2 regions of the Methylobacterium sp. yr668 genome follow, and region 2 is predicted to be linked to the other one. Evidence: riboswitches for the same ligand, from Rfam matches in the RefSeq annotation. Region 2 holds a riboswitch; the other holds the start of a gene.
What was found. A riboswitch is a leader RNA that binds a small molecule or an ion and turns the genes downstream of it on or off. The one in region 2 is predicted to bind fluoride.
Positions count from the first base shown of each region.

Region 1: linked by a shared signal. The riboswitch ahead of crcB (fluoride efflux transporter CrcB) and the one ahead of BM419_RS29070 (voltage-gated chloride channel family protein) in region 2 are both predicted to bind fluoride.

Region 1 covers NZ_FOZY01000025.1:10,796-26,022, forward strand. The annotation lists gene BM419_RS23870 (multidrug efflux RND transporter permease subunit) at 1-1,790, shown strand, start outside; gene BM419_RS23875 (ABC transporter substrate-binding protein) at 2,142-3,758, shown strand; gene BM419_RS23880 (ABC transporter permease) at 3,769-4,749, shown strand; gene BM419_RS23885 (ABC transporter permease) at 4,925-5,896, shown strand; gene BM419_RS23890 (ABC transporter ATP-binding protein) at 6,036-7,016, shown strand; gene BM419_RS23895 (ABC transporter ATP-binding protein) at 7,013-7,993, shown strand; fluoride riboswitch at 8,070-8,131, shown strand; gene crcB (fluoride efflux transporter CrcB) at 8,211-8,642, shown strand; gene BM419_RS23905 (MEKHLA domain-containing protein) at 8,680-9,123, opposite strand; gene BM419_RS23910 (SMP-30/gluconolactonase/LRE family protein) at 9,130-10,290, opposite strand; gene BM419_RS23915 (ParA family protein) at 10,599-11,327, shown strand; gene BM419_RS23920 (M20/M25/M40 family metallo-hydrolase) at 11,347-12,732, opposite strand; gene BM419_RS23925 ((2Fe-2S)-binding protein) at 13,006-13,530, shown strand; gene BM419_RS23930 (FAD binding domain-containing protein) at 13,527-14,534, shown strand; gene BM419_RS23935 (xanthine dehydrogenase family protein molybdopterin-binding subunit) at 14,543-15,227, shown strand, end outside.
Region 2 covers NZ_FOZY01000046.1:9,611-24,837, forward strand. The annotation lists gene BM419_RS29030 (TetR/AcrR family transcriptional regulator) at 1-194, opposite strand, end outside; gene BM419_RS29035 (efflux RND transporter permease subunit) at 215-3,310, opposite strand; gene BM419_RS29040 (efflux RND transporter periplasmic adaptor subunit) at 3,398-4,471, opposite strand; gene BM419_RS29045 (efflux RND transporter periplasmic adaptor subunit) at 4,468-5,544, opposite strand; gene BM419_RS29050 (TetR/AcrR family transcriptional regulator) at 5,779-6,423, shown strand; gene BM419_RS29055 (hypothetical protein) at 6,444-6,887, shown strand; partial or broken gene BM419_RS29060 (Na+/H+ antiporter NhaA) at 7,063-7,701, opposite strand; gene BM419_RS29065 (DUF190 domain-containing protein) at 7,838-8,239, opposite strand; gene BM419_RS29070 (voltage-gated chloride channel family protein) at 8,250-9,644, opposite strand; fluoride riboswitch at 9,668-9,746, opposite strand; gene BM419_RS29075 (hypothetical protein) at 9,870-10,472, shown strand; gene BM419_RS29080 (2,3-bisphosphoglycerate-dependent phosphoglycerate mutase) at 10,504-11,142, shown strand; partial or broken gene BM419_RS29085 (MBL fold metallo-hydrolase) at 11,413-12,340, shown strand; gene BM419_RS29090 (ATP-binding protein) at 12,575-14,947, opposite strand; gene BM419_RS29095 (SDR family oxidoreductase) at 15,217-15,227, shown strand, end outside.

The sequences.
Region 1 (15,227 bases), on a different contig from region 2:
CGTTCTTCCCCGGCTCGGTGGGCATCATCTACCGGCAGTTCTCGATCGCGATGGTGACCTCCATCGCCTTCTCGGCGCTGCTCGCCCTGTCGCTGACGCCGGCGCTCTGCGCGACCTTCCTGAAGCCGATCGAGAAGGGGCACGGCCACGCCAAGGGCGGCGTGTTCGGGATGTTCAACCGCTTCGTCGATCGTGAGACCGCCCGCTACGGCCGCGGCACCGCGGCGTTCATCCGGAAGTCCGGCCGGGTGATGCTGGTCTACGTCGCGCTGGTGGCGGGCACGGCCTACGCCTTCGTCAACCTGCCGGAGGGCTTCCTGCCGGTCGAGGACCAGGGCTTCTTCACGGTCGACATCCAGACGCCCCCGGGTGCCTCCTACAACCGCACCCAGGAGGCGGTGCGCAGGGTCGAGGAGCACCTGCTGGCGCAGCCCGGCGTCGCCACCGTGACGATGCTCAACGGCTTCTCGTTCTCGGGGCAGGCCCCGAGCACCAGCCAGGCCTTCGTCACCCTCAAGCCGTGGAGCCAGCGCGACGCCAAGAACTCGGCCGCCGCGCTCGTGGCCGGCACCAACGCGGCCCTCGCCACGTACCGCGACGCCACGGTGGACGCGCAGGAGCCGCCGCCGGTCGACAACCTCGGCAACGCGGCGGGCTTCTCGTTCCGCCTGCAGGACCGGGCCAACCGCGGCTACGCGGCCCTGCTGTCGGCCCAGGAACAGCTCCTGAAGCTGGCCTCGCAGAGCCCGGTTCTCCAGAAGGTGAAGATCGAGGGCCTGCCGCCGACCCCGCAGGCGGAGCTGGTGATCGACCGCGAGAAGGCGGCCGCGCTCGGCGTGAAGTTCGAGGACATCAACAACACGATCCAGCTCAACCTCGGCTCGGTCTACCCGAACGACTTCCCCAACCGGGGCAAGATGCAGCGGGTCTACGTGCAGGCCGAGCAGCTCCAGCGCATGAACGCGTCGGACATCCTCAACTACGCGGTGAAGAACGCCACCAACACGATGGTGCCGATGTCGTCCTTCGCGGAGCTGAAATGGAGCATGGGGCCGAGCCAGATCGTCGGCTTCAACGGCTACCAGTCGGCGCGCTTCACCGGCGAGCCGAACCCCGGCTACACGTCGGGCGACGCCATCGCCGAGATGGAGCGGCTGATGCTGCAGCTGCCGAAGGGCTTCGGCTACGCCTGGACGGGTCAGTCCTACCAGGAGAAGCAGGCGGGCAGCCAGGCGAGCCTGCTGCTCGCCCTGTCGGTGCTGATCGTGTTCCTGTGCCTCGCCGCGCTCTACGAGAGCTGGGCGATCCCGGTCTCGGTGATGCTGGTCATCCCGCTCGGCGTCATCGGCGCGGTGGCGGCCGTGTACCTGCGCGGCATGCCCAACGACGTGTACTTCAAGATCGGGCTGATCACGATCATCGGCCTCTCGGCCAAGAACGCGATCCTGATCGTGGAGTTCGCCAAGGACCTCTGGAAGCCCGGCACCTCGGTGGTGCGGGCCGCGGTCGAGGCGGCGACGCTCCGGTTCCGGCCGATCGTGATGACCTCGCTCGCCTTCATCTTCGGCGTGGTGCCGCTGGCCATCGCCACCGGCGCCGCCTCGAAGAGCCAGCAGGCGATCGGCACCGGCGTGATGGGCGGCATGATCACCGCGACCGTGCTGGCGGTGTTCTTCGTGCCGGTCTTCTTCGTCGTCGTCATGCGCCTGTTCCGGCGCAAGGCGGTGGCGGAGGGCGAGGCGGCGGAGGCCGAGGCGCGGCACGAGCCCGCGCGGGTGGCGGCCGAGTAGGCCGGCGCCGGCCGCGCGTTGCGGCGTCCGGTCGACGTCTTCGCTGGATGCCGCCCGCTCCGTCATCACGAGCGGAGCGACGTGACCCAGGGCAGCGCGCCGTCGCGCGGCGCCGCCCTGGATGGCTTCGGTGCGCTCGCCAAGACGGGGCGCGTCGAAGCCGCGATTCTGTAACGGGGATGAAGCGGGGAAAACGCGCTTCGGAACGCGCTTCGGAAGACACGAGATGTCGCGCCCCCGCGACAGGCTCGGCCCTCGTCTTGTATACAGATGGTCCGATGCTTGCTGACGCCGCGGTGGACACCGCCGGGGCAGCCGGCCGGTGGCGCATTCACGGTCTCGGAGATCCGCTTGTCCCGCTCAGCCCTGAAGACCCTCGCCCGCGGCGTGGCCGCGAGCACGGTCGCGACGTTCGCGTTCGCCGCGCTGCCCGCGCAGGCCGCCAACGTCTTCCGCTTCGCCTTCCAGGGTGACCTGAAATCCCTCGACCCGTACTCCCTCAAGGAGAGCTTCACGGAAGGGATGCAGCAGGCGGCCTACGAGTCCCTCGTCACCCTCGACAAGAACCTGAAATTCGCCCCCGGCCTCGCGGAATCCTGGGAGACGCCCGAGCCGACCCGCTGGCGCTTCCACCTGCGCAAGAACGTGAAGTTCCACGACGGCACGCCCTTCACCGCCGACGACGTGATCTTCTCCGCCCAGCGCGTCCGCGCCCCGGGCTCGAACTTCACCACCAACGTGCCCGCCGACGCCGAGTTCGTGAAGGTCGACGACTTCACCGTCGACATGGTGCTGAAGAAGCCGAACCCGATCGCCATCGCCCAGTTCCCGACCTGGGTGATCATGTCGAAGGCGTGGTCCGAGAAGAACGGCGTCGTGCAGCCGACGCCGCCCAGCGCCACCAGCCCGAGCTACGCCACGCTGCACGAGAACGGGACCGGCCCGTTCGTGATCACCGAGCACCAGCCCGGCGTGAAGACCGTCTTCAAGAAATTCGACGGCTACTGGGGCAAGGTCGAGTCGAACCTCGACGAGGCGGTGCTGACCACCATCGCCAACCCGGCGACCCGCGTCGCCGCGCTCCTCTCCGGCGAGGTCGACTGGATCGACCCGGTGCCGCTGCAGGACCAGCAGCGCGTCAACGCCAGCGGCACCGCCACCGTGATGGCGGGACCTGAGCTGCGCACGATCTTCCTCGGCATGGACCAGGACCGGGACGAGCTGAAGGATTCGAGCGTCAAGGGCAAGAACCCGTTCAAGGACATCAAGGTGCGCGAGGCCTTCTACCTCGCCATCGACGAGGACACGATCGCCAAGCGCGTGATGCGCGGGCAGGCGGTGCCCTCCGCGCTGATGATTGCCCCGGCCCTCTACGACCGCGGCGCCGAGTTCAAGCGCCCGGCCACCGACCTCAAGAAGGCCAAGGAGCTGATGGCCCAGGCCGGCTACCCGGACGGGTTCTCGCTGACCATGGACTGCCCGAACGACCGCTACGTCAACGACGAGGCGATCTGCCAGGCGGTGGTCTCGATGCTTGCCCGCATCAACGTCAAGGTGAACCTGAACGCCCAGCCGAAGGCCAAGTACTTCGCCAAGGTGCTGGCGCCGGCCTACGACACCTCGTTCTACCTGCTGGGCTGGACCCCGTCCTCGCTGGACAGCCACAACATCCTCTACGAGATCGTCGGCTGCCGGAAGCCCGGCGACAAGTCGGGCCGGGGCAGCTGGAACCTCGCCGGCTACTGCGACCCGAAGATCGACGCGATCGCCGACAAGGTCGAATCCGAGACCGACAAGACCAAGCGCGACGCCCTGATCAAGGAGGGCTTCGACGTCCTCAACGCCGACTGGGGCTACATCCCGCTGCACCAGCAGGCGCTGGCCTGGGGCGTCTCCAAGAAGGTCCACCTGACGCAGCGCGCCGACAACCTGCTGCTGCTCTACTGGGTGTCGAAGGACCCGCAGTAGGGGCCGGGGCGTGCTCGCCTTCCTGCTGCGCCGGGTGATCCAGGCGGCCGCGGTCCTCGCGGTCGTCGGGCTCATCGCCTTCGCGATGTTCCGGTTCGCGGGCGACCCCGTGAACCAGATCGTCGGGCCCGACACCACCGTGGCCGAGCGGGCCCAGATCCGGACGGATCTCGGCCTCGACGACCCGGTCCTGGTCCAGTTCGTCCGCTACGCCGGCAACGTGGTGCGGGGCCAGTTCGGCATCTCGTACCAGTTCCGGCAGCCGGTCTCGCAGCTGCTCGCTGAGCGCATGCCGGCGACGCTGGAGCTCGCCTTCTGCGCCACGATCTTCGCCCTGGTGGTGGGAATCCTGATGGGCGTGTACTGCGCGCTGCGCCGCGAGTCCTGGCTCGCCGGGCTGTTCCAGGCGGTCTCGCTGATCGGGATCAGCCTGCCGACCTTCCTGATCGGCATCCTGCTGATCTACCTGTTCTCGGTGACGCTGGGCTGGCTGCCCTCCTACGGGCGCGGCGACACGGTGCGGCTCGGCTGGTGGACCACCGGCTTCCTGACCGCCTCCGGGCTCAAGGCGCTGATCCTGCCCTCGGTGACGCTCGGCCTGTTCCAGATGACGCTGATCATGCGGCTGGTCCGCGCCGAGATGCTGGAGGTGCTGCGCACCGACTACGTCCGCTTCGCCCGGGCGCGGGGGCTCACCACCCGGGCCGTCCACCTGCGCCACGCGCTCAAGAACACCCTGGTGCCGGTGATCACCATCGCGGGGCTGCAGCTCGGCTCGGTCATCGCCTTCTCGATCATCACCGAGACGGTGTTCCAGTGGCCCGGCATGGGCCTGCTGTTCGTCCAGGCCGTGCAGAACGTCGATATCCCGATCATGTCCGCGTACCTACTGCTCGTCGCCCTGATCTTCGTGACCATCAACCTCGTGGTCGACATCCTCTACACGGTGGTGGACCCGCGCCTGCGGCTGCCCGCCGGGCGGACGGCGTGAGGTCGGACATGACGGACTCCTCCGCCTGGCCGCCCCTTCATCGCGAGCGCGGCGAAGCGACCCAGGGCAGCGCGCGTCCGGTCGGCGTGGCGCTGCTGCATTGCTTCGCTCCGCTCGCAAAGACGGTGGCTGCCTCCCTGAGCTTCCCGATTGGACATGGCGTGAGGGGCGGCCGATGAGCGGATACGACCTCGACGCGGGCGACGCCCCGCCTGTCCCGCTGCCGGAGGCGAAGCCCTCGCGGCTCGCGCGCTGGCGCGACTCCGACCTGCTGGCGAACTTCCTGCGATCGAAGGTGGCGGTGGCGGCGCTGATCGCCACGCTGCTGATGGTCGGTCTCGCCTTCGCGTCGCCGTGGATCGCCCCGCAGAACCCCTACGATCCGGCCCAGCTCGACCTGATCAACTCCAACCTGCCGCCGATCTGGCAGGCGGACGGTCAGGCGCCGTTCTATCTCGGCACCGATGACCAGGGCCGGGACGTGCTCTCGGCGGTGCTGTACGGCCTGCGCCTGTCGCTGATCGTCGGCGTGCTCGGGGTGGTGACCTCCGGGATCCTCGGCATCGCGCTCGGCCTGATCGCCGGCTACGCGGGGGGCTTCCTCGACACGCTGATCATGCGGGTCGCCGACGTGCAGCTCACCTTCCCGGCGATCCTGATCGCCCTGGTGGTGGACGGCGTTGCCAAGGCGAGCTTCGGCAGCGCCCTCGACGTCGGGCCCTTGATCGGGCTGATCGTGGTCTCGATCGGCCTGTCCTTCTGGGTGCAGTACGCCCGGACCGTGCGCTCCTCCGTGATGGTCGAGAAGGGCAAGGATTACGTCCAGGCGGCGCGGCTGATCGGCCTGTCGCCCCCGGTGATCATGGTCCGCCACGTCCTGCCGAACGTCACCGGCCCGGTCTTCGTGATCGCGACCATCAACCTCGCGCTCGCGATCATCACCGAGGCGACGCTGTCGTTCCTCGGCACCGGCCTGCCCGAGACCATGCCGTCGCTCGGCACGCTGATCCGCACCGGCAACCGGTTCCTGTTCTCCGGCGAGTGGTGGATCGTCGCCTTCCCGGGGCTGGCGCTCGCCGGGCTCGTCATCGCCATCAACCTCCTGGGGGATTGGCTGCGCGACGCGCTCAATCCGAAGCTGCAATGATCGGGCATCGTCATCGCGAGCGCAGCGAAGCGACCCAGGGCAGCGCGACATTGGTGACCATAGCGCCGCTGGATTGCTTCGCTCCGCTCGCAAGGACGGGAGTGGCCGTCCGACGGCCCGACGCCGGAACGGCCAAGGCATGACCGACACCATCCTCTCCGTGCGCGACCTGACGGTCGCCTTCGACACCCGCCGCGGGCCGCTCACCGCCATCGACCGGGTCTCGTTCGATATCGGCCGCGGCGAGATCCTGGGCGTGGTCGGCGAGTCCGGGGCCGGCAAGTCGGTGACCGGCTCGGCGGTGATCGGGCTGATCGACCGCCCCGGCCGGATCGCCGGCGGCGAGATCCGCCTGCGGGGCGAGCGCATCGACAACCTCTCCCCCGAGGCGATGCGGCGGGTGCGCGGCAAGCGCATCGGCATGATCTTCCAGGATCCGCTGACCTCGCTCGACCCGCTGTTCCGGGTCGGCGACCAGATCGTCGAGACCCTGCGCACCCACACCGACCTGTCGGCCAAGGCGGCCCGGACCCGCGCCATCGATCTGCTGGCCGAGGTCGGCATCCCGGCGCCGGAGCGGCGCATCGACGGCTACCCGCACGAGTTCTCCGGCGGCATGCGCCAGCGGGTGGTGATCGCGCTGGCGCTCGCGGCCGAGCCGGAGCTGATCATCGCGGACGAGCCGACCACGGCGCTCGACGTCTCGGTCCAGGCCCAGATCATCACGCTGCTGAAGCGCCTGTGCCGCGAGCACGGCACCGCGGTGATGCTGGTCACCCACGACATGGGCGTCATCGCCGAGGCCGCCGACCGGGTGGCGGTGATGTATGCCGGGCGGGTGGCCGAGATCGGCCCGGTCGCCTCGGTGATCGCCAAGCCCCACCACCCCTACGCGGTCGGCCTGATGGGGGCGATCCCGACCCTCTCGCAGGAGGCCGACCGGCTCAGCCAGATCCCGGGCTCGATGCCGCGGCTCACCGCCATCCCGAAGGGCTGCGCCTTCAACCCGCGCTGCCCGAAGGTCTTCGCCCGCTGCCGGGTCGAGCGGCCCGAGCCGATCCCGGTCGACGCGAGCCGGGTGGCCTGTCACCTGTACGATGCAGCGGAGCGCGCAGCGTGAGCGCCTACGTCGAAGTCACCGACCTGCGCCGCCAGTTCGACGTCTCGAAGCCCTGGCTCAACCGGGTGATCGAGCGCGAGCCGCGGAAATTCCTCACGGCGGTCGACCGCGTCGGCTTCGAGATCCGGAAGGGCGAGACCTTCGCGATCGTCGGAGAATCCGGCTCCGGCAAGTCGACCGTGGCCCGGATGGTGGTCGGCCTGCTGCCGCCCACGGCCGGCGAGGTGCGGATCACCGGCGTCTCGATGACCGACCCGCGCCAGGCCGCGGCGCGGCGGCGCCTGCGCGCCCGGATCCAGATGATCTTCCAGGACCCCTACGCGTCCATGAACCCGCGCTGGCGGGTGGGGAAGATCATCGCCGAGCCGATCCGGGCCTTCGACCTGATCCAGGGGGAGGGGGCGATCCGCGCCCGGGTCGGCGAGCTTCTCGGCCTCGTCGGCCTCCACGCGGATGATTCCAAAAAATACCCGCACGAATTCTCAGGCGGGCAGCGCCAGCGGGTGGCGATCGCCCGGGCGCTGGCGAGCCAGGCCGAGTTCCTGGTGGGCGACGAGCCGACCTCGGCGCTCGACGTCTCGGTGCAGGCGCAGATCCTCAACCTGATGCGCGACCTGCAGGACCGGCTGGGGCTGACCTACCTGTTCATCTCCCACAACCTCGCCGTGGTCCGCCACATGGCGACCCGCGTGGGCGTGATGTATCTCGGCCGCCTCGTGGAGGTCGCGTCCGCCAGGGACCTGTTCGCGACGCCGCGCCACCCCTACACGCGGATGCTCCTCGACGCCGTGCCCGACCTCGCCCATGTCGGCCGCGCCCGGGTGCCGGTCTCCGGCGAGATCCCGAACCCGATCGACCCGCCGCCCGGCTGCACCTTCAACCCGCGCTGCCCGCTCGCCAACGACCGCTGCCGGACCGAGGTGCCGGCGCTCCTCGACGGCGTCGCCTGCCACGCCGTGCAGGAGGGGCGGGCCTGACAAGCGGGCCTGACAATCGGACCCGGGGGCTGCCCCAGGCGGCCGTTGCACTCGGCCCGCGCAGGCGCTATGGGCCGTCCCCGATGGGGATGGAGTTCCCCGAAACCGCCCGTCAGGGCTGATGACTCCTACCGCGAAACCGGCGGTGGGAGTGCGTCTTGCAAGCACCCGCCGCGACGGCGGGTTTCTCATGCCCGCCCGACGTACTGGAGCGCGCATGTCCTTCACCACCTGCATCCTGGTCATGATCGGCGGTGCCCTCGGCACCCTGGCCCGCTACGTCGTCTCGGTGCTGGCGCTGCCCATCAGCCGCGACCTGCCCTGGGGCACGATCCTCATCAACGTGACGGGCTCTTTCATCATCGGCCTGTTCGGCACGCTGACCCTGGCGCATGGGCGCTTCCCGGTCTCCGAGAACGTCCGCCTGTTCGTGATGATCGGGCTGTGCGGCGGCTACACGACCTTCTCGTCGTTCAGCCTCCAGACCCTCGACCTCATGCGGAACGGCGCGGTGGTCCGGGCCATGGTCAACGTGTTCGCCTCGGTGGTGCTCTGCGTCCTCGCGGTCGCGCTGGGCCACCTCGTGGCGGCCCATTGGAACGGCGGCGCCGTGCAGATCGCCCAGGTCAGCATCGAGGAGGACGGCTGACCGGGCGGCGGCCGCGCGCATCGGCGCGGCCCGGCCCTCACGCGTCGCGCCACTGGGCGAAGGTCGCGGCCTGCCCCACCGTCGCGCCGTCGCGGTCGAGCTGCCAGACCACCGCCTCGTCGATCCAGAAGCGCCGGCCGTCCTTGGCGATCCGCAGGCCGCGATAGCCGCGGCTGAAGCCGTCCCGGGTGACCGCGTCGAGGAGCCGCTGCCGCTCGGCCCGCTCGGGAGCCTCGGCCGAGAGCCGCGAGGGCAGGCCGACGAGCTCGTCCCACGCGTAGCCGAAGCAGGCCTGCGCGGTCCGGTTGGCGTAGACGAAGCGCGGATCCGCGCCCCCGTCATGGGCGAGCACCGCGAACGGGGCCGCCGCGTAGAGCCAGTCCGCGTCCGCATCCGCCGGCACCAGAGGCTCGCCGAGGCGCCGCGCGTAGCTGCCGGTGAGCAGGGCGAAGAAGTCCGGGTCGTGCGAGAGGTCCGTCATGATCCGCTACAGGACTGGGTCGGCGTCGATGCGCATGCGCAGGATCGCGTAGGGCGGCTGCTGCAGGTCTCGGCCGCGGTTGAATTCCGGCCGCCGGTTGACCTGGGCCGCCGAGATATAGAGCCACCGGTCCGGGGTGATCCAGAACGTGTCGGCCCAGACCAGCCGGTCGTCGGCGGCCAGCACCTCGACGGTGCCGTCCGGCAGGCGCCGGCCGACCGCGTTGTGCTCCTGCAGGCTGAGATAGACCCGGTCCTGGGAATCGGTGGTCAGCCCCCCGGTCATGCCCTTCTCGCCGAGATCCTCGACGGCGGCGGCCACGGCCGCGTCCGCGACGCCCGGATCGCGCAGGGCCGCGGTCTCGACCGCGTAGAGCCGCCGGCTCATCAGCGGCGCGTAGTAGAGGCGGCGGCCATCCGGACTGATCGCGATGCCGTTGGCGCCGCCCTTCGGGCTCTTCTCGGGCGCGTCGCCCTTCCGCTCCATCACGGGGCGGCGCTCCACGAACTTGACCAGGCCCTCCTCGGACCGCGTGCTGACGTGGTCCGCGAGGCGCCGCACCACCCGCCCGCTGTCGAGGTCGACCGCCAGGATCGCGCCCGCGCCGGACTGGCCCTGGTCGGTGACGTAGGCCAGAGCCCGCCCGTCGCGCACGTCGACCCGCAGGTCGTTCAGGGAGGAATCCGGGCCGATGCCCGCGTCGAGGGGGATCGTCCGGCGGACGCTGTTCCGGCCGATATCGATCGCCAGGATCTTCGCGCCGCCCGGCACCGGACGCCCCTTGCCCGCGGGCAGGCCGGCATCGAGGATCCAGAGGGTGTCGTCGCGGTCGAAGACGCCGTTGGGGACGTGGAATAGCGACGCCTGCGGCGCCCCCGGATCCGGGCGGTTGGTCGCCGCGTCCGGGTAGGGCTTCACCGACCCGTCGGGCAGCACCTCGCCGAGGGTGATCGGCTCCGCGCCGGTGAAGCGCGGCATCATCACGAAGATCCGGCCGCCCCGGGCGATGGCGAGCCCCGTGGGGGTCGAGGGCGCGTCCGCGGCGATGGCGAGCTCCAGCGTCCCCACGGGCCGGCTCGTCGGGGGCGACGGCGTCGCGGCGCGCGCCGCGGGGGTGGCGAGGGCCAGGAGACCGGTTCCGAGCAGGCGGCGGCGGTCGAGGCGCATGGGAATCCTGTCGCGGAGCTTGTCGGGGCGAGGGTCTTGGCGCGCCGCTCAACCTGTGGGGATGCCGGCCCAACGCGCGGGCCCGGCGCACGATCCCGCGATGCGGTAGCGCGGCGGCCTCGCGGCGGAATTCCGGGACCGGTCCGCGGTCCCGGTGATCGGGAGCCGCCTCGGGGCGGTCCACAGGTGCCGGGGCGCGACGCTGACTCCGGCCCACGCCGTCACGCTAAGCACGGTCGTGCCGGGCGTTCGATTCGGCGCCGCACGGGCCGCGGCCCGGCTGGCAGATGTGGAGAGGTGGGACACGCATGGATCCCGAAGGATCCGAACCGGCGCCGGAGACCGCGCCCCGGCCCGCCGCCGGGCCGCTGCGGGTCCTCGCCCTGGCGGTGCAGAAGGGCGGGACGGGCAAGACCACCCTGGCGGCCTCCCTGGCGGTCGCCGCCACGGAAGCGGGCGAGCAGGTGACCGCCCTCGATCTCGACCCGCAGAGCTCGCTGGCCGGCTGGGGGGCCCTGCGCAAGGCCGACGGCAGGAGCGACCGCGCGCGCGACGCCGTCGCGGTCGACCGGGTCCAGCCCTGGGAGATGGGCCAGCTCTCGGAGATCCTCGGCATCCTCGCCGAGCAGGGCACCACCCTCGCCGTCCTCGACACCGCCGGCAGCGCGTCCGGCCTCGCCCCGGCCCTGAAGGACGCCGATTTCGTCCTGATGCCGGTCCGCCCCTCCCGGCTCGACATCGTGGCCGCCCGGCCGACGCTCCAGGCGCTGGTCGGCCTCGGCCTGCGGGAGCGGCTGGCCCTGGTGCTGAACCAGTGCCCGCCGCCGCCCTCGCCGCGCACCAGCGCCTACGCGGCGCAACTGCGCGCCCTGGGCGTGCTGGCCGAGCCCGGGATCATCCACCGAGTCGACCACCAGGACGCCCTGGCGACCGGGCTCGGCGTCACGGAATTCGCCCCCGGCAGCCAGGCCGCCGAGGAGGTCCGGGCGCTCTGGGCCTGGGTCGACGGGAAGATGCGGGCGGCGCCCGCCCGCTGAGATCGGCCTTCCGCCGGGATCAGCCCTGGCCGAGGGCCGCGAGGATCCGCGCCCAGGAGCGCGTGCCCTTGTGGAAGCTCGTCAGGTCGTACTTCTCGTTCGGCGAGTGGATCCGGTCGTCGTCGAGGCCGAAGCCGATCAGCAGGGTGTCGCGCCCCAGGATCCGCTTGAAGTCGCCGACGATCGGGATCGAGCCGCCCGCGCCCACGGTCACCGCCGGCACGCCCCACTCGTCCTGCAGCGCCGCCTTGGCGGCGCCGAGCTGCGGCATGTCGAAGGGCAGGCTGATCGCCCGCGAGCCCTTGTAGGTGATGACCTCGACCTGGCAGTCGGCCGGCACCCGCGCGCGCACGAAGGCCTCGAAGCTCTCGGCGAGCCGCTTCGGGTCCTGGTCGTCCACGAGGCGGAACGAGACCTTGGCGGAGGCGGTGGAGGCGATCACCGTCTTGGTGCCCTCGCCCGTATAGCCGCCGATGATGCCGTTGGCGTCGCAGGAGGGGCGGGACTGCACCAGCTCGATCGGCATCCGCCCGCGCTCGCCCGCGGGCTCCTTGAGGCCGATCGGCCCGAGCAGTGTCTCCGGCGTCAGGCCGAGGCCGCGCCACTGCTCCAGCACCTCCGGCGGGCGCTCGTGAACGCCCTCGTAGAAGCCCGGGATCGTCACCCGCCCGTCCGCGTCGTGCAGGTCGGCGATGATCTTCGACAGAACGTGGATCGGGTTGCGCGCCGCGCCGCCGAAGAAGCCGGAATGCAGGTCGCGGTCGGCGCAGGTGACCTTCACCTCGAAATAGGCGAGCCCGCGCAGCGACGACGTGATGGCCGGGGTCTTCCGGTCCCACATGCCGGTGTCGCAGACCAACACCACGTCGCAGCCGAGTCTCTCGCGGTTGGCCGCGACCCATTCGGGCAGGCCTTGTGATCCACTCTCCTCGGCGCCCTCGATCAGGATCGTGACGCCGCAAGGCAACTCGCCGTGCATGGCGATATAGGCCCGGCATGCCTCCACGAAGGTCATCACCTGACCCTTGTCGTCGGAGGCGCCGCGCCCGACGATCGTCTTGCCGCCCTGGCCGTCGTCAGCGATGTGCGGCTCGAAGGGCGGCGTCTTCCACAGGTCGAGGGGATCGACCGGCTGCACGTCGTAATGGCCGTAGAACAGGACGTGCGGCGCTCCCGGCTTCGGCCGGTGGGCCAGGACCACCGGGTGGAGCGAGGTCTCCTCCACCGAGGTCTCGAAGCCCAGCGCGGTCAGGTCCTGGGCGAGCCAGGCGGCGGCCTCGCGGCAATGCCCGGCATAGGCGGGATCGGTGGAGATCGACGGGATCCGCAGGAAGGCGAACAGCCGCTCCAGGGCGTTCTCCAGGTCCGTGTCGATGTCGTTGAGGATCGCGTCGAGTGCGGCCATCGGTGGCTCCGGGGTGCGGCGTGGACTCTGCGGGAAGGAGGGTTAGCCGAGGCGGGGTGGGGCCGGCAATGTCGGACGGTGCGGCGGCCGATATGCGCGCCGCAGGCGCGCCACCCTCGCTCACGGGTTGAGACGGCGCGCTCCGGAACAGGCGCAGATTGGAATGGTTATCGACCGGAAGCCCAGGCCGCGGCCCGCGCGTCGCTGCCGGTCGCTGCCCCGGACCGATCCGCTCCCGCCCGGCCCCGGCCGGCCCAGACCGTGGACGACATCATGCGCCTCGAGACCCAGCCGCCGGTGTCGGCGGACACGCCGATCGGCATCACGCTGACGATCAACGGGCAGCGGCGCGAACTGCAGGTCGCGCCGTGGACCACGCTCCTCGACCTCCTGCGCGAGCGGCTCGACCTCACCGGCACCAAGAAGGGCTGCGACCACGGCCAGTGCGGAGCCTGCACGGTGCTGGTGAACGGCACCCGGGTGAATTCCTGCCTGACGCTGGCGGTGATGAAGGACGGGGCCGAGATCACCACGGTCGAGGGGCTGGCCGCCCTCGGCGACCGGGCGGGCAGCAACGCCCTCCACCCGATCCAGGAGGCGTTCATCGAGCACGACGCCTTCCAGTGCGGCTACTGCACGCCGGGCCAGCTCTGCTCGTCAGTCGGCCTGATGAACGAGGGCCACGCCCACACCCGGGACGAGATCCGCGAGGCGATGAGCGGCAATATCTGCCGCTGCGGCGCCTACACCAACATCGTCGACGCCATCGAGGACGTCATGCAGGGAGGCGCCCGATGAACCGCTTCGACTACGTCCGCGCCGGCACGGTGGCGGAGGCGGTGCAGGCCTTCGGGGCCGGGGCCCGCTTCATCGCCGGCGGCACCAACCTGATCGACCTGATGAAGTACGAGGTCGAGAAGCCGGGCCGGCTGATCGACATCACCCGCCTGCCCCTCGACCGGATCGAGGACAGCGGGGACGGCCTGCGGATCGGGGCGCTCGTGACCAACGCCAAGGCGGCCTACGACGATCGGGTCGCGGCTCGGTACCCGCTCCTGCGCAACGCCATCCTGGCCGGCGCCTCGGCGCAGCTGCGCAACGCCGCCTCCACGGGCGGCAACCTGCTCCAGCGGACCCGCTGCTACTATTTCTACGACGTGGCCACGCCCTGCAACAAGCGTGCGCCCGGCTCCGGCTGCCCGGCGATCGGCGGGATGAACCGCATCCACGCGATCTTCGGGACGAGCGCGCACTGCATCGCCACCCACCCCTCCGACATGTGCATCGCGCTGGCCGCCCTGGAGGCCACCGTGCGGGTGAGCGGGCCGCAGGGCGACCGGTCGATCCCGTTCTCCGAGTTCCACCGCCTGCCGGGGGATTCGCCCGAGCGGGACACGAACCTCGCCCCCGGCGAGATCATCGTGTCGGTCGACCTGCCGGAGAGCCGCTTCCCGCAGCACTACACCTACCTGAAGCTGCGCGACCGCCTGTCCTACGCCTTCGCGCTGGTCTCGGTGGCGGCGGCCCTGGAACTCGACGGCGACCGGGTGAAGACCGCGCGGCTGGCGCTCGGCGGCGTCGCCCACAAGCCCTGGCGCAACCGCGAGGCCGAGGCCCTGCTGGAGGGCCGGCCCGCGACCCGCGAGAGCTTCCAGGCGGCGGCCGACCTGATCGTCGCGGAGGCCAAGCCCCAGTCGGAGAACGGCTTCAAGATCGATCTCGCCCGGCGCGCCATCGTGCGCGGCCTCGAGCAGGCCGCCGCCGGCACGCCCCAGTCGCTCAGCGACAAGCGCATCCAGTAGGGCCCGCCATGACCCAGACCTTCAGCTCCACCGGCCGCGACACCTTCGTCGGCAGCCCGCGCAGCCGCATCGACGGGCCCGCCAAGGTCACCGGGCTCGCCAAGTACGCGGGCGAGTTCGCCGCGCCCGACCTCGCCTACGGCGTTGTCGTGTCGAGCTCGATCGCCAAGGGCCGGATCACCGCCATCGACTCCGCCGAGGCCGAGGCGGTACCGGGCGTCCTCAAGGTCCTCACCCACGAGAACCGGCCGCGAACCGCGTGGCGGGACAAGAACTTCCAGGACCAGGTGGCGCCCCCCGGCTCGCCGTTCCGCGCCCTCTACGACGACCTGATCGTGTTCAGCGGCCAGCCGGTCGCCCTGGTGGTGGCGGAGGATTTCGAGACCGCGCGCTACGCCGCGTCCCTCGTCCGCGTGAGCTACGCGATGGAGGAGCCCGGGACCGACCTGGAGGCCCTGCGCGGCACCGCCTACGACCCGCCCTACAAGCGCACGGGCATCAAGCCGCCGCCGGAGCCCTGGGGCGACGCCGACAAGGCGTTCGGCAGCGCGCCGGTCCGCGTGCAGGGCGCCTACAGCCTCGCCGACGAGCACCACAACCCGATGGAGCCGCACGCCTCCACGGTGGTGGTCGAGCAGGACGGCACCTACACGGTCTACGACAAGATCCAGGGCGTCTCGAACAGCCACCAGT
Region 2 (15,227 bases):
AGCCTCGCCTTGCTGGGGAAGTGATGGAGGAGCCCGCCCTTGCTGGTGCGCGCCTCCCGCGCGACGGCCTCCAACGTCAGCGCCTGGACGCCATGGCGCAGGAGCACGCGGCAAGCGGCCCGGAGGAGCCGCTCCTTGCGGTCAGAGCCCCTCCGGCCGCGGATCGGCGATGCCGGCGGCGTGGCCGATCCCATCGGATCGTGGGCCGCGAGGATCACGCCGGCACCTGACTGTGGCCATGCGGGTCCGCGGCGGTCGCCGCCTTTCCTTCGCCCCGACCGGGCTTGATCCGGTACCAGCCGACATACAGGGCGGGCAGGAAGAACAGGGTCAGGAAGGTGCCGGCGATGATGCCGCCGATCATGGCATAGGCCATCGGCCCCCAGAAGATCTCGCGGGCGATGGGGATCATCGCGAGGCTGGCGGCGGCGGCTGTGAGGAGGATGGGCCGCATGCGATGGCAGGTCGCCTCGACCACCGCGTCCCACCTCGGCATGCCCGTGGCCTCGTAATCCTCGATCTGGGCGACCATGATCACCGAGTTGCGGATGATGATGCCGATGAGGGCCAGCACGCCGAGGATCGCGACGAAGCCGAGCGGCGCCCCCGAGGGCAGGAGGGCCGCCACGACGCCGATGAGGCCGAGGGGCGCGACGCTGACCACCAGGAAGAGCTTCTGGATGCTCTGCAGCTGCACCATGAGGAAGAAGGCCATGGCGAGGAGCATCACGGGCGCCACGGCCGCGATGGGACCGGCACCCTTCCCGCTCTCCTCGACCTCGCCACCCGTCGCGAGGACGTAGCCCGCGGGAAGCGTCTTCCGGAACGCCTCGATCTCGGGCTTCAGGGCGGCCACGACCGTGGCCGCCTGCGTGGCGTCCTTGATGGTGGCCTTGACGGTGATGGTGGGGAGCCGGTCGCGCCGCCAGACGATGGGTTGCTCCAGGTCGTAGCGGATCTTGGCGAAGGCCAGCAGGGAGACGGTGCTGCCGTTGGGGAGCGGGACCTGGAGGCTCTTCAGGGTGTCGATGGAGTGCCGCTCGGCGGCCTGGGCGCGGCTGACCACGTTCACGAGATAGATCGAGTCCCGGACCTGGGTGATGCTGCCGCCGCCCACGACCCCGTTGAGGATGGTGGCGATGTCCTTCGAGGTGATGCCGAGCTGGCGCGCCTTGTCCTGCAGGATCTCGACCTTGAGCACCTTGCCGGGCTCGTTCCAGTCGAGGGTCGGGACGGACAGGCTGGCATTCGCGGCGATGATGTTCGACAGCGTCATCGCCGACTGGCGCACCACCTGCAGGTCGGGGCCGCCGATCCGGTACTGGATCGGGCGTCCGACCGGCGGCCCGATGTCCAGCGGATGCACGAAGACGTCGGTGCCGACGAAGTCCCGCTTCGCGACCTCGCTCAGGCGCGCGATGGTGCGGCCGCGCGCTTCCAGGGAGGCCGTCTCGATGACGATCTGGCCGAAGAAGGCGTTGGCGAGTTGCTGGTCCAGCGGAAGGTAGAAGCGGACGGCGCCCTGTCCGACGTAGGAGGTCCAGTGCCGGATCTCGGGATCGCCCTTCAGCACGCTCTCGAAGCGGTCCATCTGGGCCTGCGTCTCGCCGATGCTGGCACTCTGCGGCAACGTCATGTCGACGAGGACCTCGGGCCGATCCGAGGACGGGAAGAACTGCTGCTGCACGAAGCCGAGGCCGTAGACGGAGGCCCCGAGCAGCGCGACGCAGACCGTCACGGTCAGCCAGCGATGGCGCATGGCGGGCAGGAGCAGGGCGCGGAAGGCAGAGAGCGTACGGCTCGGCTTGTCGTGGTGGCCCTTGATCGTCTTCGGCAGGATCTTGACCCCGATCAGGGGGGTGAACGCCACGGCCACCACCCATGAGACGAGGAGCGAGACCGCGATGACGACGAAGAGCGAGTAGGTGTACTCGCCCGCCGACGAGCCGTTGAAGCCGATGGGGATGAAGCCGGCTACGGTCACGAGCGTGCCCGTCAGCATCGGGAAGGCGGTGGAGGTGTAGGCGAAGACGGCGGCCTTCTGCAGGCTGTCGCCGACCTCCAGGCGCGCGACCATCATCTCGACGGAGATCATGGCGTCGTCGACGAGGAGGCCGAGCGCGATGATGAGGGCGCCGAGCGAGATGCGCTGGAGCGTCACCCCCATGGCGTCCATGATCACGAAGGTGATGGCCAGGACCAGCGGGATGGAGAGCGAGACGACGAGGCCGGCGCGCCATCCCAGGCTGATGAAGCTCACCGCCAGCACGATCACCACCGCCTCGATCAGGGCCTGGACGAAGCCGCCCACGGCCTCCTCCACGATCTTGGGCTGGTCGGAGACGAGATGGATGCCGACCCCGGCGGGCAGGTCGGCTTCGAGCTCCCGCATCTTCTCCTTCAACGCCTCGCCGAAATGCAGGAGGTTGGCGCTGGCCTGCATGGCGACGGCGAGCCCGATGGCAGGCTGTCCGTCGTAGCGGAACAGCGCCTCGGGCGGATCGGTGAAGCCGCGGGAGATCTCGGCCACGTCCGAAAGCCGGAAGAAGCGGTCGTTGATCCGAAGGTTGATGGCCCTCAGGCTGTTCTCGTCCGTGAACTGCCCGCCGACGCGTACGCTGATCTGCTCGGGACCGGCCTGGATCACGCCCGAGGGCTGGACGGCGTTCTGGGCCTGGAGGGTGTTGATGACGCTCTGCATGTCGATGCCGAGCGCGGCGAGCTTGCGCACCGAGAAGTCGAGGTAGATCACCTCGTCGCGCGCGCCCAGGACCTGGGTCTTGCCGACGTTCTCCACGGCCAGGACGCCGGTGCGCACCTGCTCGACGTAGTCGCGGAGCTGACGCATCGAGAGGCCGTCCGACGTGAAGGCGTAGATGTTGCCGAACACGTCGCCGAACTCGTCGTTGTAGCCCAGCGGCTGGACGCCCTGCGGGAACGTGCCCTGGATGTCGCCGAGGCGCTTGCGCACCTGGTAGAACAGCCACGGGATGGTCTTGGGGGGCGTGGTCTCGCGAAGGTTCACGAACACCGTGGTCTGGCCCGGGGTCGTGTAGCTCTTCGTGTAATCGACCGCGTTGATCTGCTTGACCTCCTTCTCGATGCGCTCGGTGACCTGTTGGAGCGTCTCGTCGATGGTGGCGCCCGGCCAGCGGGCCTGGACGACCATGGTCTTGATCGCGAAGGCCGGGTCCTCCTCGCGCCCGAGCTTGGTGTAGGCCATGGCCCCGGCCAACAGGGCGATGGCCATGAGGAACCAGATGAAGGACCGGTGGGACAGCGCCCATTCCGAGATGTTGAAGGATTTCATCGGCGCATCCTCGCGAGGCGCGACAGGTCCGGGACCCGCGGGTGAACGGAAAGGGCGATTGAAGGGGAAGGGCGAGGCGGATCGGGCCTAGAGGCCGGTCTCGGGAAGCCGGACCGCCTGGCCCTCGGCGAAGCCGTGGACGCCGGCGACGGCGACCTTCTCGCCGGCCTTGAGACCGGTGCCGACGAAGGCGCGACCCTCCTCGCGTTCCAGGATCGTGACCTCGCGGCGGTTGATGGTCCTGCCATCCGGGGCGACGACCCAGACCGCGGCATGGCCGTCGTCCTCGACGAGGGCCGTCGACGGCACGGGGAAGCGCGGGGAGACCGGGCGCTCGAACGCGACCGTGACGGTATTGCCGAGGCGGAAACCGTCGGGCGGATCGATCAGGGACATGCGCACGCGTCGCGTCCGGGTCGAGGCTTCGGCCAGGGGACCGATCTCGCGCACGCGGGCCCAGGCGGTGACCTCGGGCACCTCCTGAAGCCGGACGGTGAACTCGATGTCCTTCGGCAATTCGTCGATCAGATCGTCCGGGATGTCGACCACGGCCTCACGCACGTCGGGACGCGCCATCGTGACCACCACCTGCCCCGGCGGGACCACCTGCCCGACCTCGGCGCTCCACGCCGTGACGACGCCGTCGAAGCCCGCGGTGAGCGTGGCGTAGCCGAGCTCGTCCGTGGCCTTCTGCAGGGCGGCCTTGGCCTGGGCCAGCCGGGCGTCGGCGGTGTCGCGATTGGCCACCGCCCCGTCGAGCTGGGCCTGCGTCACGGCGCTGTTGTTCTCGAACAGGATGCGTTGCCGCCCCTCGGCGGCCGAGGCGTTCTTCACCTGCGCCTGGGCATCGGCCAAGTCGGCGCGGGCCCGCACCAGGGCGAATTGCTGCACGGTGGGATCGAGGGCGGCGAGCCGCGTGCCCTTGGCGACCTGGTCGCCGACGAAGGCGTCGCGGGCGACGATGCGACCGCCGATCCGGAAGCCGAGTTGGCTCTCGTAGCGTGGCTGGACCGTGCCCGCGAAGGGGCCGAATATCCGGGCTTCCTCCAGTGCCACGGTCGTCGTCAGGACCGGGCGGACCGGCGGCGGGGCCTCGGCCTTCTGCTCCTTGCAGCCCGAAAGGACGACGAGGACGGCGATGGGGAGGACGAGGCGGCTCACGGCGTGCCCTTTCCGGCGACGGTGACCTTTCGGCCCGGTGACAGGAACTGGATGCCGGCGGTGACGACCTCCTCGCCAGGCTCGACGCCACCGGCGAGGACGATGCCCGAGCCTTCGTAGCGGTCGATCTCGACGGGCTTGGGCGACACGCTCCCCGTTCCCGGGTCGAGGACCCAGACCGCCGACGCGTCCTTCCAACGGAAGAGCGAGCTCCACGGCAGGGTCACCGCATCCCGCGGGCGCAGGCGGGCACGTCCGAGGACCACCGCCCCCAGCGACATCCCGGCCGGCACCGTGTCGAGACCGATCTTCACACGGACGCCGCCGGAGTTCGTGTCCACGGTGGGGGAGATCTCCCGCACGGTCCCGACGGTGGTCACGCGCGGGTCGGCCTGGAGCGAGACGTCGACCTTCCGGCTCTCAGGGGGCGGCTCCAGCAGGATCGTCGGGACCGTGAAGACGGCGTCGCGACTCCCGTCCTGCGCCAGCGTGAACACGGTCTGGCCCGAGGAGACCACCTGGCCCGCCTCCGCGCTGCGGGCGGTGATGATGCCGGCCACGCCGGTTCGAAGCTCGGTGTAGGTGAACTGCTCCTTGGCCGTCCCGAGGGCCGCCCGGGCCGAATCGACCGACGCCTGCGTCGTTCGAAGCTGCTGCTCCGCCCCGTCGTAGGTGGTGCGGGTGGTGTAGCCGCTCCTCATCAGGGTCTGCTGGCGCTCGAAGTTCACCTTGGCCTGTGTGAGGAGCGCCTCGGCGGAGTTCAGCGCGGCCTGGGCGGTGTCGACGTTGACCTGTTGCTCCTGCGGCTCCAGCCTCGCGATGACCTGATTGGCCTGGACGTGGTCCCCGACCTCGGCAAGGCGCTCCGCGATCTTGCCGGTCACGCGGAAGGAGACGTTGGATAGATACTTCGCCTGGATGTCCCCGCTCAGCACCACGTCCTCCGAGACCGGGGTGCGGATCGCGGTGACCGTCTTCACGGAGACCGCCTCGGTCGTAGGCCGACCGTCGGCCGCAACCGCATCGGCGGCGGCGAGCAGCGCGACCGAAACAAGCGTCAGGCGGGTCATCATGGGATCGGGCTCCGTGTCACCCGCGTGGATGGGAGGCGAAGGAGCGGCTGCGAGGGGGCGGAGCAGCCGCTCCTTCTTGGCCGTCGAACCTGAGGAGGGGGCGACGGCCATTCCGGTGCCCCGGGATGGGGCGAAAAGGTTTTCCCGGGGCGGCGATACGGCCATGACGGCGACGCGCTTGCCGGGATGCCCATGATCTACTAATAACTAACCAGTCAGTCAACAAGGAATGCAATGAGCAAGGTGGCGGTCGGACCCAGGCAAAGACGCAAGGAAGCGCGACCGGGCGAGATCCTGGAGGCGGCGTTCGAGGAGTTCGCCCTAAAGGGCTTCGCCGGGACGCGGGTCGACGACGTGGCCCTGCGCGCCGGGATCACGAAGGGCACGGTCTACCTCTACTTCCCGAGCAAGGAGGATCTTTTCGTCGCCACCTTCAAGGAAATGGTGCAGCCCACCCTCGACCTACTCGCCAGCTTGGCGACCAATCCGAAGGGCCCGGCGATGGAGATCCTCCGGGCCTACTTCCGGTTCGTCTACGACGCCCTGGTCCATGACCGACGCGGCCGGGAGTTGCTCCGGCTGCTGCTAGCCGACGGGACACGCTTTCCGGAACTGGCTGTGCGGTGGCACGACGAGGTCATCGGGCCGGTGAACGCCCGGTTGGCCGCCGTCCTCGCCTACGGTGTGGAACGCGGCGAATTCCGGCCTGTCGCCGCTAGCGAGTTCCCGAACCTGATGATGGCAGCGGCCGTGTCCGCCTCGATCTGGCGCACGCAGTTCGGGGATGCCTACCCCATGGATATGGCCGCCTACTTCGACGCCCACCTCGACATGCTTGAACGGACCCTCGTCGTGGGTCGCGCAGGCGAAGGTCGCTGAGATTCGATCAGGAGGACGTCATGGAAATCGCGGTCCTTACGGCCGCCACCGGCCTGGCCGGCTCCCTCGTGGGCGCGGCCTCGTCGTTGGTGACGACGTGGCTGACCCAGAACGGCGCGCGCAAGGCGCAATGGCAGGTGCAGGAGGCGGGGAAGCGCGAGGCGCTCTACGACGAGTTCATCGCCGAGGCGTCGAAGTGTCTGGCCGACGCGATCACCCACGACCCAGAGGGCCCGGAGGTGGTCGTCGGCATGTTCGCCCTCATCGGCCGCATGCGCCTGAGGTCGACGCGCCCGGTGATCGAGGCGGCCGAGCGGCTGCTTTCACAGGTGGTCGCCATCTATGCCTCGCCGAACCTGACCTTCGCCGAGATCCAGGACAGGATCAGACAGGGGAAGGACGCGGACCCCCTCGCCGACTTCGGCGAGACCTGCAGACGGGAACTTGAAGTTCTCCGTATCTAGAACGCCCCCGAAACGCAGTGGCACGCACCACAATAGATCCGATAGGGAACGGTCACAAAAATACACATCCGAGTTTTATAATCGATAGGGCACTTATTTTCCGGTAAATTCGGTATTCAATAATTTATTGGCAGCCATGCTTGATGGTCCGGATGCAGCAGGGGGGGGGATAAGACAGCACGGCGCCGAGGACGAGGTAGGGCGTCAGCCGGCTCACCCCCGCCTTGTTCATGCCGAACAGGACCGCGAACACGGCCGCCGCCCCGGCGAGCATCGGAAGCGACAGGTCCGCGGTGTAGAAGGCTGCGATGATGAGCACCGCCCCGAGGTCGTCGATGATGGCGAGCGCGGTCAGGAAGATCTTGAGCGACACGGACACCCGCGATCCGAGCAGGGCCAGCACCCCGAGGGCGAAGTCAATGTCGGTCGCGGTCGGGATCGCCCAGCCGCGCAGGGTCTCGGGCGAGTGCCGGTTCACCGCGACGTAGATCAGCGCCGGAGCGACCCTGCCGCCAAGCGCCGGGACGCCAGGCAGCACTCGGTCCGGCCAGGTCAGCAGGCGCCCATCAAGGACCTCCCGCTTGATCTCCAGGCCGACGAGCAGGAAGAACGCCGCCATCAGACCATCGTTGACCCAGTGCAGGACGCTGAGGCCGCCGACGTATGTCTTGAGGACTGGGAAGTGGGCGTCCGACCAGCCGGAGTTCGCGATGGCGAGCGCCAGGGCGGCGCTCGCCATCAGGATCAGGCCGTCGGATGCCTCCCCCTGGAGGACGTTACGCAGGGCGGAGATCGGGCGAATCGGCAAGGGCATAGGTCTCCCGCGCTGGCGGTCCGACCAGCGCTGAAGCCTGCCGGTCCGAAGGTCGGACCGCGCACCCATGGCCGGCTATCGCATCCGTTGGCCTATCCGGCGCTCCGATGCCTGGAACGGCCCGGGACGGTCCAGGTCAGGCAGCCCGCCCCGCCGCGCCGACGCCGACATGGCTGACGCTCCAGTGCTCAAGGTGCTTGTAGACGATGACCTTGTTCGCGAGTTGGGCACCGTGCCGGCCGCAGAAGCCTTCGAGCTGCTCGCGGGTACCGATCAGCTCGACGCACATGGTCAGCTCGGGGTTGAGCGACTCGGCCCCATCGTCCTGGATCGGCCCATGGTTGCTGTAGCCGTGGTGGGACTGGTGGGCGACGGCGTTCATGAGGCCCTCCGCCTTGGCCTGGGCGACGAGCTCCCGATAGAGCGGCCTGCCGCCGGAAAACCATCCGGTCCGACCGGTGCCCGCCCGGTCCCGGGGCCTCATGTAGATCCGGATCATGCCGGTCTCGGTCGCGACGACGCGATGCGAAGCGTTCATGTCGGCTCCTTCAGTGGACGGTGGACGAGGGGGCGGGCCGGGGCCCGACGGCCGGCGCGCGCCCCGACCGCGCCTCGCGCAAGGTCGCGCCGCCGGCGATGCCTGTCGCCGCCTTCGGGACGGCGATGCGCTGCGACAGGTAGATGCCGTTGTGGCCCGAGCAGAGGTACGCGAGGAAGCAGGCCACCGCGAGGTAGACCCCGTGCGTCGCGCCGAAGAGCTCGATGCCCATCAGCGTGCAGGCGAGCGGCGTGTTGGCGGCGCCCGCGAAGACCGCGACGAACCCCAGCGCCGCGAACAGGTCCACCGGCGCGCCGAGCAATCCGGCCAGGGCGTTGCCGAGCGCGGCCCCGATGAAGAACAGGGGGGTGACCTCGCCGCCCTTGAACCCCGCGCTCAAGGTCACGACCGTGAACAAGATCTTGAGGGCCCAGCTCCAGGGGTGCACGTCCGGACCGAAGAAGGTGTTGATGGTCATCCCGCCGGGGTCGGCCGCCGAGACGCCGAGCCCGAGGTAGTCGCGCGTCCCGAGGGCGTAGACGAGGCCGATCACGGCCAGACCGCCGATCACCGGGCGAAGCGGTCCGTACGGGACCAAGCGCTTGAGCCACCCGCCGAGGAGGTGGTTGGCCTCCGCGAACAGCAAACCGACGAGGCCGAACGCGACGCCGGCGACGGCGACCTTGGCGAGAAGCAGTGGATCGACGGTCAGGGCCTTCGCGCCGCCGGCGAGGAAGTCGACGTGGTAGAATCCGTGGTGGATGCCCCAGGCTTGGCAGGTCCAGTCGCCGACCACCGCGGCGAGGAGGCAGGGTACCAGGGCGGCATACTCGACGCGACCGACCGCGAGCACCTCCAGCGCGAACACCGCACCGGCGATGGGGGTGCCGAAGACCGCACCGAAGCCGGCGGCGATGCCCGCCATCAGGAGGACCCGGACCCCGGCCGCATCCACCCCGAAGAGCTTGCCAAAGCCGCTGGCGAGGCTTCCGCCCATCTGCACCGCAGTGCCCTCGCGCCCGGCCGACCCACCGAACAGGTGCGTGACGATGGTGCCGAGAAAGATCAGCGGCGCCATCCGGAGCGGCACGCCGCCGTCCGGATCGTGGATCTCCTCGACGATGAGGTTGTTGCCGGCCTCCACGCTCTTCCCGAACAGAAGATAGAGAAGACCCACGGCGAAACCGCCGACGGGAAGCAGGAACAGCAGCCAGGGATGGTCGAAGCGCGCCTCGGTGGCCGCGTCGAGGCTCCACAGGAAGGCGGCGCAGAGGGTGCCCACGGCAACGGCCATCGGCAACAGGATGACCGACCAGCGCGCCACCGAGATGGCGTGCGACCGGCGTGTCCGCAGGAAGCCGGCTAGATCGAGGTCGTGGAAAAGGTTCCGGAACGACGCGCGCATGACTCCTCCAGTTCGCAAAAGCGCGAAAAGTAGGAGTCATCAGCCGCATCAGGGATCGGCGGTTCGGCTCAAAGCCCGGCAGACACCATTACCGTGCTGGGCTTATTCGCGATTGCCTCAAGGCGGTCAATCCCGGGGGATCGATGGAGGTCGGGCGCCACGAAATCCGCGAACGGGTCGGCCAGCGGTGATAGGAGCGGGCGAGCCAACCCCGGGGACCCATTCATGACCATCTCGTGGCTCGGTGCCCTGATCACCTTCCAGGTGACCTTCACCGAACTCTTCATCGCCGCCTCGGTGATGCTGACCGGCGCCTACCGGTTCGGATGGCGGAGCATCCTTGCCGGCTCCGTCGTCGGCGCGCTCGCCGTTGCCGCGCTCGCGGTCGCCCTTCGCTCGGCGGCCTACCTTCTGGCGCTGAACGTGATCGATTGGATCTCGGCGGTCCTGCTTCTCGGCTTCGGCCTCTACCTCGCCTACGAGTTCGTCGACGGGTATTCGAAACGGCGCGCGGGAGATGCGGCCGCGTCGGTGGATGGGCACTGGAACCGCCCCCTGAACGCGGCGGGCCTCGGCGTCGCGGCATGGGCCCTCGTCGCCGAGGGGTTGGAGATCCTCGTGGTCTGGCTCGGCGTGGCGCTACGCGAAGGCGCGGGGACCGCAACGCTCGGCGTCGGTCTCGGCCTGGCCGTCGTCGGAGCGGGGCTCGTCCTTGGCGGGACCGGGGTCTACCGGAAGGTGACGCCCTACGTCCTCGACGGTGTCGCCGCCGTCATGGTGCTGGGTTACGGCGCCTACTTCACGTCGCTTGCCATCATGCAATCCTAAGCGGTCGAGCGAGACATTGACGCAAGCCTCCGTGGTCGCCTCGGTCGAACATCCACCGATCCGACAGCTGGTTCTGGTCAGGCACGGCGAGAGCCGGGCGAACGCCGAAGGCCTGTTCACGGGGATGATCGACGCGCCCCTGACCGAGAGGGAGCGACGGGAAGCCGAGGCGGCCGGATCGCGCCTCGGACGGGAGGGCTTCCGGTTCGACGCGGCATTCACCTCGACCCTGTCGAGGGCCATCGACACCGCGCGCCTGGCGCTCGATGCCCTCGGTCAGCCCGCGCTGGTCCCCGACCGCACCGCAGCCCTGGACGAGCGCGATTACGGCGACATGAGCGGGCTCGACAAGGCGACCGCCGCCCTGCGTTTCGGGCCGGAACGGATCGAGGGCTGGAGGCGCTCCTATGCGGGTACTCCGCCCGGGGGCGAGAGCCTCCGCGACACCGTTGCCCGGGTGGTGCCCTTTTACCTGAGGCATATCCAGCCGGCGACGATGCGGGGTCCGACGCTGGTCGTCGCCCACGGCAACTCGTTGCGGGCCCTGGTGATGGCCCTCGAAGGATTAGGGCCGAACGCGATCGAATCTCTCAAACTCGCGACCGGATCAATTCGGATCTACGGGTTCGGGCTCGACACGGCCATCGTTTCGCGCTGGCTGATCGGCTAGCGGACGACTGCTTCCGGGTCCAGCGCGCGTTACCTTGAGCGGCGAAATTGGGTCGGGACCCGCCCGTCTGCGCCACGGCCAAGAGGTGTGGAAGGAAGACCGTATCCTTGAGGGCGTTTCGACCGAAGCGGTCATCCACCGGCCTCGATCCCTGACAACACATGTCGCATTCGCGGACCCGGTCTCGTCCTGTGTGAAGGCGCGCGTTTCCGGATCCTAGTGAGCCGGATGTCCGCGCGTCCCGATCAAGGGGCGACCATGGACACTTCAATGACCGGCCAAACCGATACGAGAGATCCTCACCGAGCGCGTCCAAGTTCGGAGGAATTGGTGCCGTCACGATACGCGGTGCGCATCGGCGAGATCGACGTGCTGGTCGTCAGCGATGGGGTCTTGCCCCTTCCGACGGCAATGCTCGCTCACAATGCAGACCCAGCGCTTCGGGCGGAATGGCTGGACGACATGTTCCTAGCGCCGGACGCATTCGACTGGCCGCTGAATGCCGTTTTGGTGCGAAGCGGCGAGCAGACCATCCTCATCGATGCCGGACTCGGGTTGGATCCGAACCTGGATCTGCCGCGAGCCGGCCAGCTGGTCAAACGTCCTGGAAGCGGGCGGAATCGATCTGGCGTCCGTGACCGACCTGGTGCTGACGCACATGCACATGGACCATATCGGCGGGCTCCTCATCGACGGGGTGAAGGAACAGTTGCGGCCCGACCTGCAGATCCACGTGGCGGCCGCCGAGGTCGCGTTCTGGGAAGCACCCGATTTCTCCCGCACCTCGATGCCGACGGGCTTCCCGGACGCCCTGCGATCCACCGCCAAACGGTTCTCGGAGGCATACAGCAGCCATCTGCGAACCTTCGAGAATGCGCATGAGGTCGCGCCGGGGGTGGTAGTCCATCGCACCGGGGGCCACACCCCCGGGCACAGCGTGGTCCGCGTGACATCCGGCGGAGAGCGGCTCACGTTCGCCGGCGACGCCATCTTTCCGGTAGGCTTCGACCAGCCCAGCTGGCACAACGGTTTCGAGCACGACCCCGAGGAGGCAGCCCGCGTTCGGATCCGTCTTCTCCGGGAATTAGCCGGGACCAGGGAACAGTTAGTGGCCACGCACCTGCCGTTCCCGTCCGTCGGCCGGGTCGCCGCCGATGGCGATGCCTTCCGTTGGGTGCCGGTGTTCTGGGATTACTGACCACGCCTCCAGCAAGGACCAAGTCAGCGGCAGCGTCGGGGCAGAACCTGCGGCGTTGCCGACCGAACCGCCGTCGTCCCCGAGGGTGGCTCGGAAAGCGGCGGTTCTGCGAACCGCGCCGCAGGGACTTCCCGCATGTGATGCGGGAGGCGCCGCAGCGAACGCCTCGATAATGACCGCCGTGCCTGCTGTGGCGGGACCACAACGATGCCGGACGGTACGTACCGGCATCGATCACGCATCGACCTGTCTCGGTATATGATCGAGTACGCCGCGCACCTTGCTCGCCAGCTGCTGCAGGGTGAAGGGCTTCGGCAGAAAATGCGTGCCGGGATCGAGCACGCCATTATGCACCACGGCATTGCGCGTGAACCCCGTCGTGTAGAGCACCTTGAGTTCCGGACGCCGCCGGATCGCCTCCTCGGCCAGTCGACGCCCGTTCATGTCGGCCATGACGATGTCGGTGAACATCAACGCGATGTCGGGCTGGGAATCTAGGATACGCAATGCGGCGACACCGCTCTCGGCGTGGCGCACGCTGTAGCCGAGTTCGCGCAAGGCCTCGACACTGAGCAGGCGCAGGGCTTCCTCGTCCTCGACCACGAGGACGATCTCGCGTCGGCATCCGAGGGGCAGGACAGCCGTGAGCCGAACATCCTGAGGGGATCCGGCAGCTTCGCCCTCGCCATAGAAGCGCGGTAAGTAGAGCTTCACGCTCGTGCCCTGCCCAGGCTCCGAATAGATCCGTGCGTGTCCCTTCGATTGCCGCACGAAACCGTAGACCTGCGACAGGCCTAATCCTGTTCCCTTGCCGACGGGCTTGGTGGTGAAAAACGGATCGAACACCTTGGCCAGGACCTCCGGCGACATGCCGGTTCCCGAGTCGGTCACGGCCACCAGGACGTACTGACCGGGTGAGATCTCCACGGTCCTGGCATAGGCCTCGTCGAGGTGGGCGTTGGCCGTCTCGATGGTCAGGCGGCCACTTCCGGTGTCGGTATCCGGCATGGCGTCCCGCGCGTTGACCGCCAGGTTGAGGATGGCATTCTCCAATTGGCTCACATCGGCATGGGTGCGCCATAGGCCGCCGGCAAGCACAGTCTCCAACGCGATGCCCCCGCCGAGCGTGCGGCGCAGGATCTCTGACATCCCGGATACGAGCTTGTTGGCATCGATGGGCTCCGGCGCGAGCGGCTGTTGGCGCGAGAAAGCCAGCAGGCGTTGGGTGAGCGAGGCTGCGCGGTTCGCACCATCCGTCGCAACATCAATGAAGCGCTCGATGTCGCTCTCGCCACGTGCCATGCGCTTGCGGATCAGGTTGAGGCTGCCGATCACGATGGCGAGCATGTTGTTGAAGTCGTGCGCGATGCCGCCGGTGAGCTGGCCGACGGCCTCCATCTTCTGCAACTGCCGTAGTTGGGCCTCGGCCGTCTCACGGCACTGCATCTCGCCAATGAGCGCGCGGTTCGCGTCGTCGAGTTCCTGCGTGCGCGCGGCGACTCGGTCTTCCAGCGCCAGGTTGAGGTCGCGCAAGGCGAGCTCGGCGACCTCGCGCTCGCGTGTCCGTGCCTGCAATTGAAGCGCCGCCGTCGCAAGCGCCGCCCCGATCCGGTTCACCTCCAGGATGGGGGTCACGATGGCCTCGACTTGGCTCCCCTGGCCTATCGCCTCTGCGCCGTCCCCGAGGCGACGCATCGCACGGTCCACCCGTTGACCGACCCCGAACGCGATGCCCACGACAGGCAGGCCGAGCACGAGCCCCATCCCGAGGAGGATCATCATCGAACGTTGCAGCGGCGCCTCGGCAAGCTCCCTATCGACCACGACCGCCGCGGTCCAACCCGTCAGCTTCGACTTGCCGTAGCCAACCAGGACATCCTGTCCGACCCGGTTGCGGCCGTAATACCGTCCAGCGTCGTCGACCGTGTGAGTGCGAAAATCGGACGAGGTCAGCTTGCCGACGAAGTCCTCCTGCCGCTCGGTGCGGACTGCGACGATTCCGTTCCGATCCACCAACGACCCGATCCAACCGGACGGGAGATCCTCTCGGCGCGTCGTTGCCACGAGGTGGTCGAGGTCGAGACTGGCCGCGAGGAGATAGGTTGGCGTTTCGCCGATGCGGATAGGGGCGCCGACGATCTGGAAGACGGGCTGCTTCGAGACCGAGGTCAGGAAGACGTTGCTGACCACCGCGACGCCCGTTCGCAAAACCTCTCCGTCGATCTCCGCAAGGGCCAGGGGCGCAGGTGCGGCGGTTCCGAGCGGCGCTCGGGTCGTCAACGCGGCAGTCCCGTCGATACGCCGGAGGTTGATATTGATCCCCTGCAGGCGGGTGATCTCCTGCATCTGGGCGTAGAAGGCCGGCAGGTCGTGAGCTGCGAGGCTCGGCGAGGTCGCGAGCGCCTGAAGTGTCGAGAGCACACCATGGATCTCGCGGTCGAACGCCACGGATAAGCCGTGGGCTCGGATCTGCACGTCCTGTTCGACCCGAGTGCGTTCTGACGCGGCGAAGCGCCAGAGCAGGACACCGACGAACAGCAAGGTTGGGACCAGCAGGCCGACGAAGAGGGTCAGGAACTGCCATCGGAGCGGACGGGGAGGTTTCAACCCTTCGTCTTTCGCCTAGCGAGCTGGCGGGTTCGGTCCCGCCTCGGCCTCTCGATGGAGGGCGTCATGATCGTCGTTCCTCGTGATGCTCCCTGCATGACGAGGGTCGAAGAGCGGACGTGACATGGCGGAACGGATTTTCCTGACCGTAGAGGCGTCTGGCCTCCACTCGGACCAATTTCATCGGAGCCGATGTCACACCGGATGGGACCGCTCTCGTCTTGTTTTCGAACGTCCCCACCGGGACCGGACACAGGACGGAGCGTCACATGAAGATCGT